DNA from 3 places in the Pedococcus sp. P2_E2 genome. Region 1 is predicted to be linked to each of the others. Evidence: predicted binding sites of a transcription regulator. Region 1 holds the regulator's gene; each other region holds the start of a gene.
What was found. Region 1 encodes LexA, which represses DNA repair genes until DNA is damaged. Its sites were predicted from a motif close to TCGAACANNTGTTCGA; they were not measured.
Positions count from the first base shown of each region.

Region 1 (2,260 bases):
GTGACGGCGGCGAACGCTTCGCCACCAAGATCACGCACTACCTCGACGCGCTGGGTGACTGAGCGGGGGAATGGGCGGGGGACTGGGCGGGGAGCTGACCCTGTGCCCGACAGATCCCGAGAGCCGCGTCGATCTGGTCCAGGTTCAGCTGCGAGCAGGCGTGGCTCGCGGCGTCGATCAGGTCCGCGAGCAGTTCGATCTCGGACCCCAGCACCTGGTCGGTGAGATCGGGGTCGGGTTGGGCCTCCATGTGTAGAGAACGCTCCTGCGAGTCGCCTGTTACGGGGCACGTGACGCACACGGGCCCGCGAGGTCCGCTTCGGTCCGTTCGGGCGAATGAGCCATCAGCCGAACGGATGATGGGTCGACTCGTGCCGGCCCCACTATGCGCCTGCACGCACGTGTGCCGCGGCGCGCACGAGGCGCTCCGCGGCACACGTCGCCGGACCTGAGGGTCGAGCTCAGACCCGACGAAGCACCGCCGTGACCTTGCCGAGGATCGTGGCGTGGTCTCCGTCGATGGGGTCGAAGGCGGCGTTGTGCGGCATCAGCCACACCTTGCCGTCCTTGCGCTTGAAGGTCTTGACGGTGGCCTCGTTGTCGAGCATCGCCGCGACGATGTCTCCGTTGTCGGCCGTGGGCTGCTGGCGGACGACGACCCAGTCGCCGTCGCAGATCGCTGCCTCGATCATCGAGTCGCCGACGACCTGGAGGAGGAACAGCTGGCCCTCGCCGACGATCTGCCGGGGGAGCGGGAAGACGTCCTCGACGGTTTCCTCGGCGAGGATGGGCACACCGGCGGCGATGCGCCCGAGCACGGGCACGTAGGTCGCAGCCGGGCGCTGGTCACCAGACCCGGTCTCGTCGTAGGTCGCCGTCTCGTCCTCGGCGGAGGCGCCGCCGCGGTAGCCCCGCATGTCGGCGGGGGAGTCGGGCGAGACCACCTCGATGGCGCGCGGCCGGTTGGGATCGCGGCGCAGGAAGCCCTTGCGCTCGAGGGTGGAGAGCTGGTGGGCGACCGAGCTGGGAGAGGTGAGGCCGACCGCTTCGCCGATCTCGCGCAGGCTCGGCGGGTAGCCGCGCCGGTCGACCGAGTTGCGGATCACCTCGAGCACCCGTCGCTGCCGGACGGTGAGCCCGTCACCGCGATCGCGGTCGGGCAGTTCCTTGACGTTGTCGTCGCTCATGCCGCTTCCTCACTTGAGCAGTTTCGGGTGCAGGTGCAGGTCAGGTGCCGTATGCCGGGTGCTCGCGGAGCCGTTGTCAGTGCCCTCTGATGTGCTTGCGGCATGAACACAGCGTATGGCCTTCGAACGCCTGTGCCAAACATGTGTTCGACGCGTGTCTTGATTGATTCGAACATGCGTGCTAGAAATCAGTCAAGCAGTTCTTCGCACATCCGTTCGAGGAACGCAGCAGAGCACGTCACGATGGAGGACCTGATGAGTGCAGCAGTCGCTTGGGACGTCGCCCCCGCACCGGTGCGGGTCCCCGTTCGCCCGGCTCGCCCCCGCCTGGTCTCGGTGCCCACCGGCCCAGAGGTCGCCCTCGCTCCCGCCGCCCCGCTGCGCCTGACCCGTGCAGCCCGGCTCGCGATCACGCTCACCGTCGTGGTGACGGCCGTGGCCCTGGCGATCGCCGTGTTCTCCGGTGGCGCGTCCGCCACCGTGATCGACCACTCCACCACGGTGCAGTCCGGTCAGACCCTGTCGCAGATCGCGGTCGAGCAGCTCCCGCAGCTGTCCATGGCCGAGGCGGTCGCCCAGATCCAGGTCGCCAACGACCTGACCGACAGCAACGTCCACGCCGGTCAGACGCTGCTCATCCCCGCCGTCGGCTGAGACCCGCCAGCTGCCGACTGAGCGCGTCGGTCGAGTGGCCTACGCATTTCGCGCTACGCGATAACCACGATGCGCTGGGCGCGAACCTCGTAGGACCGTGGTCGGCATGCACACCACCACACGGATGGCGGCCGTCCTGGCCGCAGCTGCCGGAGCAGTGACCTTCTCGGTCCTCCCGGCCACCGCCGCGGCGGGAACTCCCACCTCGTTCACCGTCGACACCCAGTTCGTGGACGGGCCCAGCGACATCACGGCCGCGACTGGTCCGCTCTCGTCCTGCACCCAGGTCACCGACCTCGAGAACGCCGCCGACCTGCGGACCCACAACCAGCTCGTCTTCAGCGGGGTCAAGCAGCTCACCTGTGGCACGGCGACGGTGACCGTCGGCTACCAGGCCTTCATCACCCTCCCCGCGTTCC
Region 1 is NZ_JBFUEM010000001.1:433,090-435,349, forward strand. Features, by position in the region: gene AC1DWR_RS02045 (DUF4259 domain-containing protein) at 1-62, shown strand, start outside; gene AC1DWR_RS02050 (hypothetical protein) at 38-250, opposite strand; gene lexA (transcriptional repressor LexA) at 462-1,187, opposite strand; gene AC1DWR_RS02060 (LysM peptidoglycan-binding domain-containing protein) at 1,443-1,841, shown strand; gene AC1DWR_RS02065 (hypothetical protein) at 1,948-2,260, shown strand, end outside.

Region 2 (2,260 bases), 500 kb from region 1:
CACCCGGAAGTGACCGGTGACCACCGGTTCCACCAGTTGTTCGTCGAGATCGTGAGAGGCAAGGCATGAGCGGCCACAGCAAATGGGCAACCACGAAGCACAAGAAGGCTGCCATCGACGCGAAGCGGGGCAAGCTCTTCGCCAAGCTCATCAAGAACATCGAGGTCGCGGCGCGCACCGGTGGCGGTGACCCCACGGGCAACCCGACGCTCTACGACGCCATCCAGAAGGCCAAGAAGACCTCGGTCCCCAACAACAACATCGACAACGCGGTCAAGCGCGGGTCCGGTGCGACGGCCGGCGGCGCCGACTGGGAGACCATCACCTACGAGGGCTACGCGCCCGGTGGTGTCGCCGTCCTCATCGAGTGCCTGACCGACAACCGCAACCGAGCGGCTGCCGAGGTCCGCACCGCGCTGACCCGCAACGGCGGCCAGCTGGCCGACCCCGGTTCGGTGTCCTACGTCTTCGACCGCAAGGGCGTCGTCGTGGTCCCCAAGGGCGACAAGACCGAGGACGACATCCTCGAGATCGTCCTCGAGGCCGGTGCCGACGAGGTCAACGACCTCGGCGACGCCTTCGAGATCATCTCCGAGGCGACCGACTTCGTCGCCGTCCGCAAGGCCGTCCAGGACGCCGGGATCGACTACGACTCCGCCGAGGCCTCGTGGGTGCCGAACCTCAAGGTGCCGCTCGACGCAGACGGGGCACGCAAGATGATCCGCGTCATCGAGGCCCTCGAGGACTCCGACGACGTGCAGGACGTGTTCGCCAACGGAGACATCAGCGACGACGTGCTCGCCGAGATCGAGGACGACGACGAGTAGAAGGCGTGTTGCTGCGCCCGAAGGTGCGAACCGGTGTGTAGCGTTCAACCGAACATGTGTTCGGAAACGCATGGTTGTTCGAAAACGCAGTCGGACGTGAGGGAGCAGCTGTCGTGCGCGTACTCGGGGTCGATCCCGGCCTGACCCGCTGTGGCATCGGGGTGGTCGAGGGCGGTCGTGGTCGCCAGGTCCGCCTCGTGGCCGTCGGCGTGGTGCGTTCCCCGGCCACCGAGCCGACCGCCGAGCGGCTGCTCTACCTCCAGACCGAGCTCGACGCGTGGCTCGACCGGTTCGAGCCTGACGCGATCGCCGTGGAGCAGGTCTTCGCCGACGTCAACGTCGCCAGCGTCATGAACACCATGCAGGCCTCGGCGATCCCGCTGCTCGCCGCGGCGCGCAGGGGGCTCCCGGTCCAGCTGCACACGCCGACCTCGGTCAAGGCAGCGGTCACCGGCTCGGGCCGGGCCGACAAGGCCCAGGTGACGGCCATGGTGACCCGGATCCTGCGGATGGAGTCCGCGCCGAAGCCCGCCGACGCCGCGGACGCCCTCGCCATCGCCATCTGCCACCTGTGGCAGGGCCCCGCCGCCACCCGGCTCCAGGACGCCGCCAGGGCGGAGCAGGAACGCCTCCGCTCAGCGGGCCGAGCCGCGGTGGCCCGGTGATCGCCTCGGTCCGCGGACCGGTGCGGCACATCGGTCTCGACCGAGTCGTCGTCGAGGTCGGGGGAGTGGGCATGCTGCTGCACACGACACCGGCCACCGCGTCCGCACTGCACCTCGGTCAGGAGGCGCTGCTCGCGACCACCCTCGTCGTCCGCGAGGACTCGCTGACCCTCTACGCCTTCACGTCCGACGACGAGCGTGACATCTTCGAACAGGTGCAGACCGTCTCGGGCGTCGGACCTCGGATCGCCCTCGCGATGCTCTCGGTGCTGGCCCCCGACCGGCTACGGGCAGCGGTCAGCAGCGCGGACCTCGCGACGCTCACCAAGGTGCCCGGGATCGGCCGCAAGGGTGCCGAGCGCATCGTCCTCGAGCTGCGCGACAAGCTCGGTATGCCGTCCGGTGCGGCGGGTGGCGCGACTGCCGTCCCGGCCGTGGGAGCCACGGCCTGGCGTGACCAGGTGGCCGAGGCCCTCGTGGGGCTCGGATACTCCGCCAAGCAGGCCGACGACGCCGTGTCGCGGGCGGCGGAGGCGGCGCCGGCCGGCGCCGACGTCTCCGCGATGCTCCGCGCGGCGCTGCGAGAGCTGGGGCGCTAGGCCATGGCTGACGGCTTCTCCTCCGAGATGTTCGAGGACTCGTCGGTCGATGCCACCGCGCGGGTGGTCGACGCCGAGGGCGATGCCGACGAGCGCACCGTGGAGGCAGCCCTGCGACCACGCAGGCTCAGCGAGTTCACCGGTCAGACGCGGGTGCGCGACCAACTCT
Region 2 is NZ_JBFUEM010000001.1:936,323-938,582, forward strand. Features, by position in the region: gene pdxT (pyridoxal 5'-phosphate synthase glutaminase subunit PdxT) at 1-69, shown strand, start outside; gene AC1DWR_RS04445 (YebC/PmpR family DNA-binding transcriptional regulator) at 66-827, shown strand; gene ruvC (crossover junction endodeoxyribonuclease RuvC) at 941-1,492, shown strand; gene ruvA (Holliday junction branch migration protein RuvA) at 1,489-2,091, shown strand; gene ruvB (Holliday junction branch migration DNA helicase RuvB) at 2,095-2,260, shown strand, end outside.
Region 2: ruvC (crossover junction endodeoxyribonuclease RuvC) is a predicted target of LexA. The motif match lies at 876-891, and genes of this name have one in related genera.

Region 3 (2,260 bases), on a different contig from region 1:
AGTCTGGATCGCTCAGTGGTGGGTCGCCCGAGCCGTGGCTCAGAACTCGACCGGCACCTCGGGGATCGAGTCGGCCGGCTTGTCGACCTGCGGGCCGATCCCGAGCTTTTCCTTGATCTTCTTCTCGATCTCGTTGCCGAGGTCGGGGTTGTCCTTGAGGAACTGACGAGCGTTCTCCTTGCCCTGGCCGAGCTGGTCACCCTCGTAGGTGTACCAAGCTCCGGCCTTGCGGACGAAGCCCTGCTCGACGCCCATGTCGATGAGCCCACCCTCACGGGAGATGCCCTGGCCGTAGAGGATGTCGAACTCGGCCTGCTTGAACGGCGGCGCCACCTTGTTCTTGACGACCWTGACCCGGGTGCGGTTGCCGACCGGCTCGCTGCCGTCCTTGAGGGTCTCGATGCGACGCACGTCCAGGCGCACGGAGGCGTAGAACTTCAGCGCCTTGCCACCCGTCGTCGTCTCGGGCGAGCCGAACATGACACCGATCTTCTCGCGCAGCTGGTTGATGAAGATGGCCGTCGTGCCGGTGTTGTTGAGGGCACCGGTGAGCTTGCGCAGGGCCTGGGACATCAGCCGGGCCTGCAGACCGACGTGGCTGTCACCCATCTCGCCCTCGATCTCGGCACGTGGCACGAGCGCGGCGACGGAGTCGATGACGATGATGTCGATGGCGCCCGAGCGGATCAGCATGTCGGCGATCTCGAGCGCCTGCTCCCCCGTGTCGGGCTGGCTGACGAGGAGCGCGTCGGTGTCGACCCCGAGCTTCTTGGCGTAGTCAGGGTCGAGGGCGTGCTCGGCGTCGATGAACGCCGCGATGCCGCCGGCCTTCTGCGCACTGGCCACCGCGTGCAGCGCGACCGTCGTCTTGCCCGAGGACTCCGGGCCGTAGATCTCCACGACGCGACCGCGCGGGAGGCCACCGATGCCGAGCGCGACATCGAGCGCGATCGAGCCGGTGGGGATCACGTCGATGGGGGGCCGGACGTCGTCGCCGAGGCGCATGACCGCGCCCTTGCCGAACGACTTCTCGATCTGCCCCATCACGCTGTCGAGGGACTTTGCCTTCTGGTCCACAGTGGGAGTGTTCGCTCCAGCCATTCTGGCCACCATTCCTTCTTTCGCTTCGAGTCGGGCGCGCCTGCCTTCGACCCTGGGGCAGCTGATCTGCTTGTCGGGTCAGACGCTAGGTGTCGGCACCGACAGCCGTCCGGGGCCGCTCGCACGGCCTGTGGACGGTGGGTCTGTCGTGGTTCCACCTGTGGACGAACATACCGAACACCTGTTCGAAATACGGCATCCGGCACGCGACACGCCGCGGCGAGTCCGATCAGCCTTCAGGGCGAGGCAGGGCGGCGCATCGGCGTGTGCGGAATGCCGTCCTCCACGAAGCCGCGCCCGCTGGGTGCGAAGCCGAACCCGGCATACCAGTCGACGAGGTGCGACTGGGCGTCGAGCACCACAGGCCGCTCCCCTGCCGCCTCGAGCGCGGCGCGCATGAGCAGTGCGGCCCGGCCCTGGCCGCGCGCGTGCGGCGCGGTCGCCACCCGGCCGATGCGCAGCGCCTCCCCGTCGTCCAGGACTCGCAGCGTGGCCACCGGTGCGCCGTCCTGCTCGACCCACAGGTGACGAGTCGCCGGTTCGAGGTCACGGCCGTCGAGATCCAGGTAGGGGCAGTCCTGCTCGACGACGAACACCTGGGCGCGCAGGGCCCACAGCCGGTAGCCCGTCAGCGGGTCGAGGTCGGCGAAGCCGGCCGATCGCACCGCGCCAGCGCCCACCACGACCCCGTCCGCAGGCTCCACCATGATCCCGATGCTAGGCGCCCGAGGGACTACGAGAGCAGGAGCTTCTCGAGGCGACGTGCCGTTCCCACGACGCCGATCCCACCCAGCACCACGAGGTAGCCCACGTGCACGAGCACCCCCCAGCCGACATCTCCAAGCATCAGCGCGCGTTCGAGGGCGACCCCGTGGTAGAGCGGCGTGACCCGCACCAGCCACTGGAGCGCCTCGGGATAGGTCGACAGCGGGAAGAAGGTCGCCGAGAAGAGGAACATCGGCTGGATTGCCAAGGTGATGTAGTCGAAGTGCACCCAGGACTTCATGAAGGTGGTCGCGAACATCCCCAGCGCGGCGAAGGCGAACCCGATGAAGATCGCCGCCGGCAGGGCCAGCAGGGCCCACCACGACCCGACGGCCCCTGCGAGCAGCGCGACGACGAGGAAGGCAGCGGAGTAGAGACCACCACGGATGAGGGA
Region 3 is NZ_JBFUEM010000006.1:128,874-131,133, reverse strand. Features, by position in the region: gene recA (recombinase RecA) at 40-1,101, opposite strand; gene AC1DWR_RS13830 (GNAT family N-acetyltransferase) at 1,338-1,808, opposite strand; gene AC1DWR_RS13825 (ABC transporter permease) at 1,835-2,260, opposite strand, start outside.
Region 3: recA (recombinase RecA) is a predicted target of LexA. The motif match lies at 1,275-1,290, and genes of this name have one in related genera.